2 regions of the Pseudoalteromonas sp. GutCa3 genome follow, and region 2 is predicted to be linked to the other one. Evidence: predicted binding sites of a transcription regulator. Region 2 holds the regulator's gene; the other holds the start of a gene.
The links. Region 2 encodes NrdR, which represses ribonucleotide reductase genes. Its sites were predicted from a motif close to AAACACNANATNTNGTGTTT; they were not measured.
Positions count from the first base shown of each region.

Region 1: the regulator NrdR is predicted to act here: its motif matches at 5,360-5,379, upstream of nrdA (class 1a ribonucleoside-diphosphate reductase subunit alpha).

Region 1 is NZ_PJBK01000079.1:107,723-115,857, forward strand. Features, by position in the region: gene CXF64_RS14160 (hypothetical protein) at 1-74, opposite strand, end outside; partial or broken gene CXF64_RS14165 (hypothetical protein) at 368-840, shown strand; gene CXF64_RS14170 (DUF1287 domain-containing protein) at 901-1,455, shown strand; gene yfaE (class I ribonucleotide reductase maintenance protein YfaE) at 1,490-1,762, opposite strand; gene nrdB (class Ia ribonucleoside-diphosphate reductase subunit beta) at 1,762-2,892, opposite strand; gene nrdA (class 1a ribonucleoside-diphosphate reductase subunit alpha) at 2,958-5,240, opposite strand; gene CXF64_RS14190 (HAD family hydrolase) at 5,649-6,329, opposite strand; gene ubiG (bifunctional 2-polyprenyl-6-hydroxyphenol methylase/3-demethylubiquinol 3-O-methyltransferase UbiG) at 6,329-7,039, opposite strand; gene gyrA (DNA topoisomerase (ATP-hydrolyzing) subunit A) at 7,216-8,135, shown strand, end outside.
Region 2 is NZ_PJBK01000029.1:21,315-29,449, forward strand. Features, by position in the region: gene thrB (homoserine kinase) at 1-444, shown strand, start outside; gene thrC (threonine synthase) at 456-1,739, shown strand; gene glyA (serine hydroxymethyltransferase) at 2,009-3,265, shown strand; gene nrdR (transcriptional regulator NrdR) at 3,370-3,819, shown strand; gene ribD (bifunctional diaminohydroxyphosphoribosylaminopyrimidine deaminase/5-amino-6-(5-phosphoribosylamino)uracil reductase RibD) at 3,823-4,947, shown strand; gene CXF64_RS05895 (riboflavin synthase) at 4,975-5,628, shown strand; gene ribBA (bifunctional 3,4-dihydroxy-2-butanone-4-phosphate synthase/GTP cyclohydrolase II) at 5,658-6,770, shown strand; gene ribH (6,7-dimethyl-8-ribityllumazine synthase) at 6,871-7,335, shown strand; gene nusB (transcription antitermination factor NusB) at 7,351-7,761, shown strand; gene thiL (thiamine-phosphate kinase) at 7,808-8,135, shown strand, end outside.

The sequences.
Region 1 (8,135 bases), on a different contig from region 2:
GTGAACGGTTTTATATTTTCAGCATTTGCTGTATTACTTAATATGACAAGTAAGACAATGGGACTGAAACGCATTATTTTCATGCGAAAGAGTGTATTAGTAAAATTATATATGATTTTAAGTGTTACTGTTTTAGTTACAAATAATAACACTTTAAAAAGTATAAAAAAGGTTTTTACTGTTTATAGACTGGTTATGCTTATATGATAATTTTGATTTAGAGCTTTTTGTTTAGATACTCTATGCGTTCTATTTTCTTCGCTAGTTGCGAGGTGTTAATACTAAAAGTGCTGGTTAAAAAACTTACTACAATATTAGATTAAGGTTTACACATGGTGTGTTGCATTTGTACTTTAGGAGAGGAGCTGTGCTAGAACAAATAGAAAATTGGATTGACGCTACAAATTTAAAATACAGTAGTCAAAAAGTGAGTTGTGATAAATTCAGTAATGAATTTTATGGGTTTTATCCTACCGAGCTTTTAAAAAACGCGTATTACGTTGTTGTAGACCAAATACCAAAGCCAGACTTTGCGGGTCTGCGAGAAATGGGCCTAGGTGATTTTGTCGATATGGACGCGGCGGGTATAACGTATAAATATACTTATTATATACTTCCCCACGTCGCTACTAATTTAAGGGTCCATTTTCATGAACTTGTTCATGTTGCGCAGTGGCTTGAGCTTGGCGCTAACGCATTTATGCTTCGTTACATTAGTGAAATTCAACGAGAGGGATATCACCATGCTCCGCTCGAAAAGATGGCATACCCGCTTGATGATCAATTTGCTAGTCGTGGTAAAAAATAGATGTGCCAAAATATGTAACTCATACTCTGTAATTAGCGCAGAATTTTAAAGGAATTTATATGAACAAAACGTTAGGATGCTTTTTTACTTTAATGTGTATTGATGCACAAGCTGTGACGTTTGAAGAAGGTATAGTATCAGCCTTACTCGAGCGAACAAAACACAATATTACCTACGATGGGGCTTATCACTCAATTGCTTACCCAGGTGGTGATGTGCCTAAAAATATTGGGGTATGTACCGACGTTATAATCAGAAGTTACAGAAAGTTAGGCATCGATTTACAGAAACTCGTGCATGAAGACATGCAAAATAACTTTACACTGTATCCATCTAAACGTATTTGGGGTTTAGCTAAGCCTGATAAAAATATAGACCACCGACGTGTTCCAAATTTACAAGCTTACTTTGAGCGCCATGCAAACGTATTAAGTAAATCCAACAAAGTGAGTGATTATAAAACCGGCGATATAGTAACGTGGATGTTACCAGGTAATTTACCTCATATAGGCATGGTGATTAATGAATCATCTCAAGATACAGGTAATCCGCTTATTGTGCATAATATTGGGCGTGGGCCGCAAAAAAGTGACATGCTTTTTGATTACAAAATTACAGGGCATTACCGGTTTGTTCCACAGTATTGATGCGCTTAATAAACGGTATATGTAAGTATTAATTTTATTTCAGATTAATACTTACATTGCCATTGGGTTTACAGCAGCACAACAATATTTCGCCTTCGCGCACAAACGCAAGTGGCTCTTCGTTGTACTCAACGTTACCTGATACTAACGTTGCCCTACAAGCGCCGCAGTAGCCTTCGCGGCATTGGAATGCAACGTCTATTTTCATGGATTCTAAGCAGTGTAAAAGAGAAGGGCAGCCAGCGGTAAATTCTATACACTGGCTGTTTTCTGCAAGCGTTATGCTTGCAGTAGACTTGTCACTCATTATAAATCAAAATCACCAAATTCTGATGCATCAACTTGAGAGTCTATTTGACCAACAAGGTATGAGCTAATTTCTGCTTCTTGAGGCGCTACTTGCACGTTATCAGACACTAACCACGAGTTTATCCATGGGATAGGGTTACTGTTGTTTTCAAACTGTGCTGGCAAGCCAATGGCAGTCATACGTGCATTAGTAATGTATTCAACGTACTGACATAAAATATGCTTATTTAAGCCAATCATTGAACCATCTTTAAATAAATACTCAGCCCACTCTTTTTCTTGCTCTGCAGCATCAACAAACATTTTAATCGCTTCGTCGCGGCACTGAGCTGCAACAATCGCCATTTCGGGGTCATCTTTACCGTCTTGCATAATGTTTAAAATATGCTGAGTACCCGAAAGGTGAAGTGCTTCATCGCGTGCAATAAGTTTAATTATTTTAGCGTTACCTTCCATTAGTTCACGCTCAGCAAACGCAAACGAACATGCAAAGCTTACGTAAAAGCGAATCGCTTCAAGAATATTTACCGACATCATAGCCAGGTAAAGTTTCTTTTTAAGCTCAAACAAATTCACGATAACAGTTTTACCGTTAATCTCGTGTTTGCCTTCACCATATAAATTGTAAAGCGATACAGAGTTGATTAAGTCGTCGTAGTATTTAGTTACGGCATCGGCACGTTCGCTAATTTTATCGTTGCTAACAATATCATCAAAAATAAGTTCAGGTGCTTGTGTTACGTTACGGATAATATGTGTGTATGAACGGCTGTGAATTGTTTCACTGAACGCCCACGTTTCTATCCATGTTTCAAGCTCTGGTAGCGATACAATAGGGAGTAGGGCAACGTTTGGCGAACGGCCTTGTACGCTATCAAGCAAAGTTTGGTATTTTAAGTTACTTAAAAATATATGCTTTTCGTGATCGGGTAACGCTTGAAAGTCTAAACGGTCTTTACTTACATCTACTTCCTCAGGACGCCAAAAGAAAGACAGTTGCTTCTCGATTAATTTTTCAAAAATTGGGTATTTTTGTTGGTCGTAACGAGATACGTTTACAGTTTGGCCAAAAAACATTGGCTCTTGCATTTGGTTATTATGGTTTCGGCTAAAAGTAGTATAAGACATGTTTATCACTCAAAAAACTATCAGAAAAAGCGGGCTAAATGCCCGCTTAAAATAAAAATCAGCAGTTATATTTTACACGCGCCGCCTTCACAATCATCATCTTCCACTTCTGGAGTATCTTCTTGCATATCTGAGGCACCATCACGAGTATTGTGGTAGTACAAGGTTTTAACACCTAGTTTGTACGCGCTTAGTAAGTCTTTTAATAAGACTTGCATAGGTACTTTACCGCCTTCGAACTTGTTTGGATCATAATTTGTATTTGCAGAAATTGTTTGGTCTACAAATTTTTGCATTATACCAACAAGCTGCAAGTAACCATCGTTTGATGGAATGTCCCACAGTAGCTCGTATTGATCTTTTAAACGCTCATACTCAGGAACAACTTGCTTTAAAATACCGTCTTTACTTGCTTTAACGCTAATATGTCCACGTGGTGGTTCAATACCATTTGTTGCATTAGAGATTTGCGACGATGTTTCTGATGGCATTAACGCACTTAGTGTTGAGTTACGCATACCGTGCTCTTTAATATTTGCACGTAGTGTATCCCAATCAAGATGAAGTGGCTCATCACAAATTTTATCTAAATCACGTTTGTACGTATCTGTTGGCATAATGCCTTGTGAATACGTTGTTTCGTTAAACTTAGGACAGGCGCCACGCTCTTTAGCAAGCTCGTTTGATGCTTTCATCAAGTAGTATTGAATCGCTTCAAATGTTTTATGAGTCAGTGCATTTGCGCTGCCATCTGAATAACGCTTACCGTTTTTAGCTAGGTAGTATGCGTAGTTAATCACGCCTATACCTAACGTTCGACGACCCATAGTTGCATTTTTAGCAGCCGGTACTGGGTAGTCTTGGAAATCAAGTAAGTTATCAAGGGCGCGTACTGCAAGTTCAGCTAGCTCTTCAAGCTCGTCTAGTGATTCTATTGCACCTAAGTTAAACGCAGACAGTGTACAAAGGGCAATTTCGCCTTCTTCGTCATTTACGTTATTAAGTGGCTTAGTTGGCAATGCAATTTCTAAACATAAGTTAGATTGGCGAATAGGCGCAACTTTAGCAATGAACGGGCTGTGTGTATTACAGTGGTCCACATTTTGTAAATAAATACGACCTGTACTTGCACGCTCTTGCGCAAACATAGAGAAAAGCTCAATCGCTTTAATGCGTTTTTTACGAATCGATTCGTCTTGTTCGTATTTTACGTAAAGCGCGTCAAACTCAGCTTGGTCTTCAAAAAATGCATCGTAAAGACCAGGCACATCTGATGGGCTAAATAACGTAATGTAGTCGTCTTTAATTAAACGAGAGTACATTAGTTTATTAAATTGTACGCCGTAATCTAGGTGACGAACGCGGTTGTCGTCCACACCACGGTTATTTTTAAGTACAAGTAGGTTCTCTACTTCTAAATGCCAAAGCGGGTAGAACAATGTTGCAGCGCCGCCACGTACACCACCTTGCGAACAACTTTTAACAGCTGTTTGAAAGTGCTTATAAAAAGGAATACAACCTGTGTGGTACGCTTCGCCGTTACGAATATGGCTACCTAGCGCACGAATTCGACCAGCATTAATACCAATACCTGCGCGTTGTGAAACGTATTTAACAATAGCTGACGACGTTGCATTGATTGAATCAAGGCTATCGCCACATTCAATTAATACACACGAGCTAAACTGGCGAGTAGGTGTACGTACACCCGACATAATTGGCGTTGGTAGAGATATTTTAAATAACGATACTGCGTCGTAAAAGCGCTTAATGTAAGAAACGCGTGTTTCACGTGGGTAGTCAGAGAATAAGCTCGCTGCTACTAAAATATATAAAAACTGTGCACTTTCGTAGATTTCACCCGATACACGGTTTTGAACGAGATACTTACCTTCAAGCTGTTTTACAGCCGCGTAGCTAAAGTTAAGATCGCGAGAATGATCAAGATATGCATCAAGCTCGTCTAATTCTTGCTCTGTGTAATCTACTAATAAGTGAGCATCGTAGCGTTTATCGCCAACCATTTTTGTTACGTGGTCAAATAAACGTGGTGGCTCAAATTGACCGTACGCTTTTTTACGTAAATGGAATACAGCTAAACGTGCCGCTAAGTATTGATAATCAGGCGATTCTTTTGAAATCTGATCCGCTGCTGCTTTAATGATGGTTTCGTGAATGTCTTTAGTACGAATACCGTCGTAAAACTGAATGTGCGATTTTAATTCAACTTGCGAAACCGAAACGTTGCTTAAACCTTCGGCGGCCCATTCAATGACGCGATGGATCTTATCCAGATCAAGAGGCTCTTTGCGCCCGTCACGTTTGCTTACAGATAACTGTTGGTTCATTTGCCTGTATTCCTTGGGAATTATGTATTTTGACCAATGCTTTATGCCTCGCCGAAGCAAGGTACATACTCATTTATTATAGGTTTCACCGTATTGGCGAATTTAATTGAATAACATTTGGCCACAATATCTGGTGTTGTTCAATTTAGAGATCACAAGATAGTGTGGTCTGAGTTGTTTTGCAAGGGACATAATTGCCCCTGTTTGTGGATAACTTTGGGATAACGCATTTGTGTTAGTAGACACTCACCTTCGAACAATCATTTAAGTTGAAATATGCAAAAATCAACTAATGATCTGCTAAATTTACTCATTTTAAAAATAAATTTTGACTGCTTTTTTTATCAGCAAGCTTTGTGTGAAAACTAACACAATCACAATATATAGTGTTTAATAATTAACATAGCACTATATATGGTTAAAACCATCAATTGGGCTTTGCCAGTTAAAATCAGCATTCCAGCTGTTGGCTTCATCAATACTTGGGATGTAACCCCAAAGTGCCGTTGCGGTATGCATACCTGCCGCTTTGCCTGCTTGTATGTCACGCTGTGCATCACCAATGTATAAACAACGGCTTGGTTCTACCTGCATAAGCTTTGCACAATGTAGCAGTGGTAAAGGTGATGGCTTAGCTTCAGCTAATGTGTCGCCACTTATTACTACACTGGCATTTTTTAATGCGGGAATAGCTGCCACTAAAGGATCGGTTAAAAACCCTGGTTTATTAGTCATGATCCCCCATTTGATCTTTTTCTGATCAAGGGCGATAAGTAACGATTCAACTCCGCTGAAGCAATGTGTGTGATTTGCTATGTTTGTGGCGTACTCGTCAACTAATTGCTTTATAAGCTCGCTTTGGGGTTGTTTAGCCCATAATTCTTTAAAACCAGCCTCTAATAATGCGCCTGCGCCGTTAGATGCGGCAGGACGGTATATATCACTACTAACAGGTTCTATTTTATTGCTAATAAGGACTGTGTTTAAAGCGGCACCTAAATCATCAGCGGTGTCGAGTAGGGTGCCGTCTAAATCAAATAAAAATGCATCGTACTCAATAAGGGGTAGGGGGGCTTGAGAGTTAGCCATTAAGCTAACTTCTCAAAATAAAGTATGTAATTTACGCTAACGTCACTATTGAGCGTATATTGCTTTGATAGTGGGTTATAAGAAAGCCCTGTACTTGCACGAACTTTTAAACCGGCTTGCTCTGCCCATGCAATAAGCTGTGCAGGCTTTATAAACTTTTTATGGTCGTGTGTACCTTCAGGCACCATTTTTAAGAGTTTTTCAGCGCCAACAATAGCGTATAAGTATGCTTTAGGTGTTTTGTTCAGGGTTGAAAAAAACACGTCTGCGCCTGGTTTGGCAAGTGCGGCTACGGCATGAATGATAGATGCTGGGTCGGGAACGTGTTCAAGCATTTCCATACACGTTATTACATCAAAGCGCTCAGGGTACTGTGTTGCAAACTCTTCTGCAGGCACTTTTATATAATCTACATTTACGCCAGTTTCTAAACTGTGCAACTTAGCAACAGTTAAAGGTTCTTGGCCCATATCGATGCCAGTTACTTTTGCACCCATACGCGCCATGCTTTGGCTTAAAATACCGCCGCCACAGCCAACGTCGAGTGTTTCTTTATCGAATAAGCCTTGCGTTTTGTTTGCTATAAAGTCTAAACGTAACGGGTTAATTTCGTGAAGAGGTTTGAATTCTCCGTCTAGGTCCCACCAACGCTCAGCGATGGCTTCAAATTTTGCTATTTCTGCGTGATCTACATTTTGATGTTCGGTCATAAAATACTTCCTCGTCAATCTGAGGCCATTATATAGGGCTAAATTGATAAATCGCAAAGTTTTGCGCCTGTAAATTAAAATTAATTGTGATAGCATGGCTGTTAGAAATAATAACAATACTCTTAATACCCAATACCGGGTTGTTGAGAGCTGATACTGAAGGAATGTGATATCAAATGACTGATCTCGCCAATGAAATTCTGCCAGTCAATATTGAAGACGAGTTAAAAAACTCCTACTTAGATTACGCAATGAGCGTAATAGTAGGACGTGCATTACCAGACGTACGTGACGGCTTAAAACCTGTTCATCGCCGCGTTTTGTTTGCAATGAACGAGCTTAGTAATGACTGGAACAAGCCTTACAAAAAATCGGCCCGTGTGGTCGGTGACGTAATCGGTAAATACCATCCACACGGCGACAGTGCAGTTTATGACACGATAGTTCGTATGGCTCAGCCATTCTCACTACGTTATATGCTTGTAGATGGCCAAGGTAACTTCGGTTCGGTTGATGGTGATTCAGCAGCGGCAATGCGTTATACAGAAGTACGTATGGCAAAAATGTCGCATGAGTTATTAGCCGATCTTGAAAAAGAAACGGTTGATTTCGTTCCTAACTACGACGGCACTGAGTTCATCCCTGACGTGTTACCTACGAAAGTCCCTAATTTATTAGTGAATGGTTCGTCGGGTATTGCAGTAGGTATGGCTACAAATATACCACCACATAACTTAACTGAAGTTGTGAACGGTTGTTTGGCACTTATTCAAAATCCTGATTTAACTATTTTAGAGTTAATGGATTATATTCCTGGTCCTGATTTCCCAACGGCTGCAATTATCAACGGTAAAAAAGGCATTGAACAAGCCTATTTAACTGGCCGTGGTAAAGTGTACATGCGTGCACGCGCCGACGTCGAAACCGATGAAAAAACAGGCCGTGAAACAATCATCGTTCACGAAATTCCTTATCAAGTTAATAAAGCCCGTTTAATTGAAAAAATTGCAGAGCTTGTTAAAGATAAGAAAATTGAAGGTATTAGTGCACTACGTGATGAATCAGATAAAGACGGTATGCGTATCGTTATTGAAAT
Region 2 (8,135 bases):
GCACTGCCTGTTGATGAAAATTGGTACTACGTTGCTGCGTTTCCTGGTTTTTCACTCAACACTGCAAAAGCGCGCTCTGTTTTACCAAAAGAGTTGAGCATGCATGCAAGTGTTGAGTTTGCTCAGCGTTTGTCGGCATTTAGTAGCTTACTGTTAACTAACCGTTTTGACGATGCGCTGAGCATAATGAAAGATGAAATAGCAGAACCTTACCGGGCACCGCTTATTAAAGGCTTTAGTGAAGCCAAAGTAAGCTTGCCAGCACTGGGCGCTGAAATAGTCAGTATTTCGGGCGCAGGACCAACCTTATTTACTGTGTGTAAAACACTTGAAGCTGCACAGCAATGCGCGCAGTGGTTAGAAACCAATTACATTAACGAGCAAGGCTTTTGCCACATTTGTAAATTAGATAACGACGGCACGCGTCAATTAACAGTTTTATAGGATAGGTAGTCATGCAATTACATAATTTAAAAGATAGCTCACAAAAAGTGTCGTTCGTTGAAGCTGTAAAAACAGGTTTGGGTCGTAACCAAGGTGTATTTTTCCCAGAATCACTGCCGCCACTGTCCGATGTTGATGCATTGCTTGATATGGACTTTGTTACGCGCAGCGGCAAAATATTATCTCACCTAATTGGTGATGAGTTACCAAGCGATACCGTGGCACAAATGGTTAAAAATGCATTTAACTTTCCAGTTAAGCTGGTGGAAGTTGAAGAGAACACATACTGTTTAGAACTGTTTCATGGTCCTACACTTGCGTTTAAAGACTTTGGTGGTCGCTTTATGGCAGAGTGTTTAACGCAGTTTAATAAAGACGAGAAAGTAACTATTTTAACAGCAACATCGGGCGATACCGGTGCAGCTGTAGCGCATGCTTTTTACAATAAACCAAATATCGATGTTGTTATTTTATACCCTAAAGGCAAAATTTCACTTGCTCAGCAAAAGCTATTTACTACGCTAGGTAACAATATTCATTGTTATGCAGTTGAGGGCAGCTTTGATGATTGCCAAGAGCTAGTTAAAAATGCCTTTTTAGATGAAGAAGTTAAATCAACACTTGGGCTTAACTCAGCTAATTCAATTAATATTAGCCGTTTAGTTGCTCAGGTTTGTTACTACTTTGAAGCCATTGCACAGCTACCAAAAGAAAAGCGCGCAACAGCGCATATATCAGTGCCAAGTGGTAATTTTGGTAATGTGTGCGCCGCAATGATTGGTGCGGTTATTGGTTTACCTGTTGGCAAATTAAGTGCAACAACAAACCAAAACGATACTGTGCCGCGCTTTATGCTTGATAAAAACTGGACGCCAAAAGCAACGCTTGAGTCGCTTTCAAATGCGATGGATGTAAGTAAGCCAAACAATTGGCCGCGTGTACAAACAATGTTAGATAATAACTGGTTTAGCTACGATAATTTTTATTCAACTAGCGTAAACGAGCAAGACACGCAAGCCGTGATGAAAAAAATTCAACAAACTGGCTATGTTGCGGAGCCTCATACTGCTATTGCTTACCAAGGTCTTGTTGAAAATCGTGCACCTGGTGCAGCGGGTATCTTTTTAGCGACAGCTCATCCTGCTAAGTTTAAAGAAAGCGTAGAGGGTATTCTAAATATTGAATTAGGTATGCCAAAACCACTTGCTGATGCACTAGCAAAACCATGCCTAGCAAGCGATATGAACGCCGATTACGACGCGTTACGTACCGAAATGCTCGCTAAACTAGGCTAAGTTAAATTACAAGGAAAAGCGGCTTGAGCCGCTTTTTTTATAACTTTATACGGATGAATACACTTAGTTATATTTACTAATTAAATGTAGTAAATATAATTCATTTAAAATTATTATGGCTTTATAAAAAAATATCATCTTAAAAGAGCTGTGAAATAGTTTCAATCCCTGTTTAAATATCCTCAACTTAAGAGCGTAGGCAAAGAGTCGTTTAAAGCGTACAATAAAGCCTCTAAAAAACACCATACACGTTGCCCTAGGAGACCCCAATGTTAGAACGTAGCATGAATATTTCGGATTTTGATCCAGAGTTATTTGACGCGATAACCAAAGAAACTGCTCGCCAAGAAGAGCATATCGAACTAATCGCTTCAGAAAACTACTGTAGCCCACGCGTACTAGAAGCGCAGGGTTCACAGCTTACAAACAAATACGCAGAAGGTTACCCTGGCAAACGTTATTATGGCGGTTGTGAGCATGTTGATGTTGTTGAGCAATTAGCAATTGACCGTGCTAACGAGTTATTTGGTTCTGACTACGCAAACGTACAGCCACATGCTGGTTCGCAAGCTAATGCAGCTGTTTTTCTAGCATTATTAGACGCTGGCGATACTGTATTAGGTATGAGCTTAGCTCATGGTGGTCACTTAACTCACGGTTCTCACGTAAGCTTCTCTGGTAAGCTTTACAATGCAATCCAATACGGACTAGATGAAGCAACGGGCGAAATTGATTACGCACAAGTTGAAGCACTAGCACTTGAGCACAAACCAAAAATGATTATTGGTGGTTTCTCAGCGTACTCAGGTATTGTTGATTGGGCTAAATTCCGTGAAATTGCTGACAAAATCGGTGCTTATCTGTTTGTTGACATGGCTCACGTTGCGGGTTTAATTGCGGCAGGTGTTTACCCAAGCCCTGTTCCTCATGCACACGTTGTAACTACAACTACGCATAAAACACTTGCAGGCCCTCGTGGTGGTTTGATTATTTCTGCATGTGGCGACGAAGCAATCTACAAAAAGCTTAACAGCGCTGTTTTCCCTGGTGGCCAAGGCGGTCCTTTATGTCATGTTATTGCAGCAAAAGCAGTGGCATTTAAAGAAGCACTTCAACCAGAGTTTAAAGTATACCAAACACAAGTTGTTAAAAACGCAAAAGCAATGGTTGCTGTAATGCAAGAGCGCGGCTACAAAATCGTTTCTGACAAAACTGAAAACCACTTATTTTTACTTGATTTAATCGATAAAGATATCACTGGTAAAGATGCAGATGCTGCCCTAGGCAACGCTAACATCACAGTTAATAAAAACTCAGTACCGAACGATCCACGCTCACCATTTGTAACATCTGGTTTGCGTATTGGTTCTCCTGCAATTACTCGTCGTGGTTTTACTGAAGTAGAATCAAAAGAGCTTGCTGGCTGGATTTGTGACGTACTAGATAACATCACTGATGAATCTGTACAGGCGCAAGTTAAAGAAAAAGTAAAAGCAATTTGTGCAAAATTACCTGTATACGCTTAATTGCATAAGCAGCAGTAATTTAGAGCACATAGGCCCTAATTTTTGCTAAGATAAAAGACCGCTATTTAGCGGTCTTTTTTGTTTTAAAACGGAAGTACCGAGCTATGCATTGTCCATTTTGTACCGCAAAAGATACTAAAGTTATTGACTCACGCCTTGTTGGCGGAGGCCATCAAGTTCGCAGGCGTCGTGAGTGTAACGACTGCCACGAGCGCTTTACTACATTTGAAGGCGCTGAACTGGTTATGCCTCGTGTTATTAAACAAGACGGCAGCCGCGAACCATTTAACGAAGATAAATTATTAAATGGCTTAAATCGCGCACTCGAAAAACGCCCAGTGAGCACCGAGCAAGTAGACGAAGTAGTGAATATAATAAAATCGCAACTACGCGCAACGGGTGAGCGAGAAATTTCAAGCCATTTGGTGGGTGAATACATTATGGAAGCCCTCAAAAAGCTCGATAAAGTAGCGTACGTAAGATTTGCCTCTGTTTATCGCTCGTTTGAAGATATACGCGAATTTGGCGAAGAAATTGCCCGCTTAGGGGAGTAATAAATGCAAAGCCAAACTACTTTTACCGAACATGATGAAATGTATATGGCACGCGCCATAGAACTTGCCAAAAAAGGCCGGTTTACTACCACGCCTAACCCTAATGTTGGCTGTGTATTAGTTAAAAATAATCAAATAATTGGTGAGGGTTTTCATCAATTAGCAGGTCAAGGCCATGCAGAAGTAAATGCACTGGCAATAGCTGGCAATAATGCACAAGGTGCAACGGCTTATGTAACGCTTGAACCGTGTAGTCATTATGGGCGTACGCCACCGTGTGCTGAAGGTTTAAAAAAGGCGGGCGTTGTAAAAGTAATTGCCGCTATGGTTGATACAAACCCACAAGTTGCAGGCAAAGGCCTTAAAATACTGAGCGATGCAGGTATTGAAGTTGCTTATGGATTACTTGAATCACAAGCTCGCGCACTTAACGTTGGCTTTTTTAAGCGAATGGAACAAGGCTTACCTTATGTGACCTGTAAAATGGCAGCAAGCATAGATGGTAAAACAGCGCTTAAAAATGGGCAAAGTAAGTGGATAACAAGTCCCGCTGCTCGCCAAGACGTACAATTATACCGAGCGCAAAGCTGCGCTATTTTAACCGGTGCCGATACCGTGTTAGTAGACGATGCTAAACTTAATGTGCGACTAAGCGAGTTGCCTTGCACGCTACCTACCGATTTACCGCTTCGCCAGCCCGTGCGTGTTATAATTGACTCACAGAATCGCTTAACGCCCAACCTTGCTTTATTTAAAATCCAAAGTGATGTAATAATATTTACGACTAAGGTTGATAAATCACTGCAATGGCCGCATTTTGTAAAGCATATTGAAGTAAGTGAAAGTAACGGCAAAGTTGATTTACAGGCTGTTTTAGAAAAGCTTGGGCAACTGCAGTTTAATAATGTTTGGCTTGAGAGCGGAGCAACACTTGCTGGTAAAATGACAGAACTTGATTTAGTTGACGAGTTTGTTTTTTATTTGGCGCCTAAATTAATGGGCCATGATGCAAAAAGTTTAGTTAATTTTCCTGAATTGACGAGTATGCAAAACATCGTTGATTTAACATTTAATGAATGTGCGCGCATTGGTGACGATTTACGTATCACCGCGTTAAAAACTCATTAAAATCACTTAATAAAAAAGAGTAGCGCTATGTTTACTGGGATAATAGAAGCCACAGGCAAAATTGCTTTATTACAAAAAAAACAAGGCGACTTAGCCATTCGTATCCAAAGTGCTGACCTTGATATGGAAGACGTAAAGCTAGGCGACAGCATTGCAACCAATGGCGTTTGCTTAACCGTAGTTGATAAACATATTGACGGTTTTAGTGCTGATTTATCTAACGAGACGATTGGTTTAACCGGTTTTGCTCACTATGCTTTAGGGCAAACGGTTAATCTTGAAAAAGCCATGCAACCTGTTTCGCGTTTGGGCGGTCATTTAGTATCTGGCCATGTTGATGGCATAGCAACTATCACAAGCATTACAGCAAACGCTCGAGCAACAGAATATTGGCTTACAACTGACGAAAATTTAATGAAATACATTCCGTACAAAGGTTCGGTATGTATTGATGGTATAAGCCTGACAGTAAACGCTGTAGAAGGTAATAAATTCAAATTAACAATTGTCCCACATACGAGTGAGCAAACCACAATTGCTCACTTTAAAGTAGGCACTCAAGTTAATTTAGAAGTCGATCAAATTGCACGTTATTTAGAGCGCCTTATAAAAGGTGCAGAGCAACCAACGGGCTCTGATATTTCGATGAGCTTACTCGCTAAAGCGGGTTTTATTAAATAACGAAACTGATAACTTACACGAGCAAATTTATGAATTTACACAGCGCACAAGAAATCATCGACGACATTAAAGCCGGTAAAATGGTTATTTTAATGGATGATGAAGATAGAGAGAATGAAGGCGATTTAATTATTGCCGCAGAGCATATTAGTGCACAAGCGATTAATTTTATGGCGACTCATGGCCGTGGTTTAATTTGTTTAACTATGACGCAAGAGCGTTGTGAGCAACTCGATTTACCGTTAATGGTTAAAAATAATGGTGCTGCATTTTCGACTAACTTTACAATGTCGATAGAAGCATCAAAGGGTGTTACTACAGGTATTTCAGCAGCAGATAGAGCGCGTACAGTGCAAGCGGCTATAGCTAAAGGGGCAGTACCAAGTGATATCGTGCAGCCTGGTCATATTTTTCCAATTATGGCACAACCTGGCGGCGTATTAACTCGCGCAGGACATACTGAAGCTGGCTGTGATTTAGCGCGTTTAGCTGGGCTTGAAGCATCATCTGTTATTGTTGAAATACTTAATGCCGATGGCACCATGGCGCGTCGCCCTGATTTAGAAGTTTTTGCGAAAGAGCACGATATTAAAATGGGCACTATTGCTGATTTAATCGAATATCGTAACTTAAACGAAACAACAATTGAGCAAGTTGCAAAATGTAAGTTACCAACTATTCACGGTGAATTTGATTTAGTTACTTACAAAGACACAATTGACGGCCAATTACATTACGTCTTGCTTAAAGGCGATATAAAAGAGCAAGAACCGACAAATGTACGTGTACATTTGCAAAGTACCTTTAACGATATCCTACTTTCAGACCGAAGTGCTGACCGTAGTTGGGGCCTTTCAGAAGCAATGGCTTATATCGCTAAAAATGAAGGTGCTTTAGTTATTTTAGGTAAGCAAGAAAGCACTGAAGAATTAGAGGCAACTGTAAAAGCATTCGCAGCAGCTGATGCTGGCGAAAGCGTTACGCCTCGTAAATTCAAAGGTACATCTCGTACTGTTGGCGTAGGCTCGCAAATACTTGCAGATCTTGGAATCAAACAAATGCGATTAATGAGTCGCCCTAAAAAGTACCATGCACTTTCGGGCTTTCATTTAGAAGTTGTTGATTATGTTGAGCCACAATAAGCGTCACGCTTAAACTAGGCTATTATTTTATTTTTATGGTATGATGCGCAGCAATTTTTGCGCAATCGCAACCGCTTGAACTTATTTTTAGGGTTATCAAATGAAAATTATTGAAGGTAGTAAGTACGCTCCTGGCAAAAAGTTTGCCATTGTCATTTCTCGTTTTAATGACTTTATCGGTAGCAGCCTCCTTGCAGGTGCTGTTGATGAGCTAAAACGCACTGGTGGCGTATCTGATGACGACATTACCGTTATTTATGTACCAGGCGCGGTAGAATTACCTTTAGCGGCTAAACGCGTTGCGGCAAAAAAAGAGTATGATGCAATCATCGCATTAGGCGTAGTGATCAGAGGTGGTACACCACACTTTGACCTAGTTGCTGGCGAATCAAACAAAGGTCTTGCGCAAGTATCACTTGAGTATGATATCCCGGTTGCATTTGGCGTATTAACCACAGAAAGCATTGAACAAGCAATTGAGCGTGCTGGCACCAAAATGGGCAATAAAGGCGGCGAAGCTGCTTTAGGCGCGCTTGAAATGGTTAATGTGTTAGATAAAATTTAAGTTTAAGGAATTTTTGTGAAACCAGCAGCAAGACGTAAAGCACGTATCTTAGCACTCCAAGCCGTTTATTCTTGGCAAATAAGTGGCAATTTAATTGCCGATATCGAACAACAAATGTTGATCGAAACAGACGTTACTAAAATTGATGTTGAATACTTTAAAGATTTAGCGACGGGTGTTGCTGTAAATTATAAGCAACTAGACGAAGCTGTATCACCACATTTAACACGTCCGTTTAATGACTTAGATATGGTTGAGCGCGCAATTTTACGTTTAAGCAGCTATGAGCTTAAGTTCCGTGAAGATGTACCTTATAAAGTTGCTATCAACGAAGGTATTGAGCTGGCCAAAATATTTGGCGCTGAAGACAGCCATAAATTTGTAAACGGTGTACTTGATAAAGCTGTTAAGCATTTACGCAAGTAAGTAAACCGTTAAAGAGGGGAGCCGGCATAGGCCGGCTTTTTTGTGTATGAAGGAATTTGAATTAATTAACCGCTACTTTAAAGGTCGCGGGATCACCCGTCGTGATGTAAACCTAGGTATAGGGGATGATTGCGCTTTAGTAACCGTTCCACAAAACTGCCAACTTGCCGTTACAACAGACACTCTTGTTGCTGGCGTACACTTTTTTGATGATATTTCTCCTCGTGCATTAGGTCACAGAGCGCTTGCTGTTAATTTAAGTGACTTAGCGGCAATGGGCGCTGAGCCAACATGGGTTTCAGTTGCGTTAACCTTACCAAGTATTGACCCACAGTGGATTGAAGAGTTTACTGAAGGCATGCATGAAATTGCAG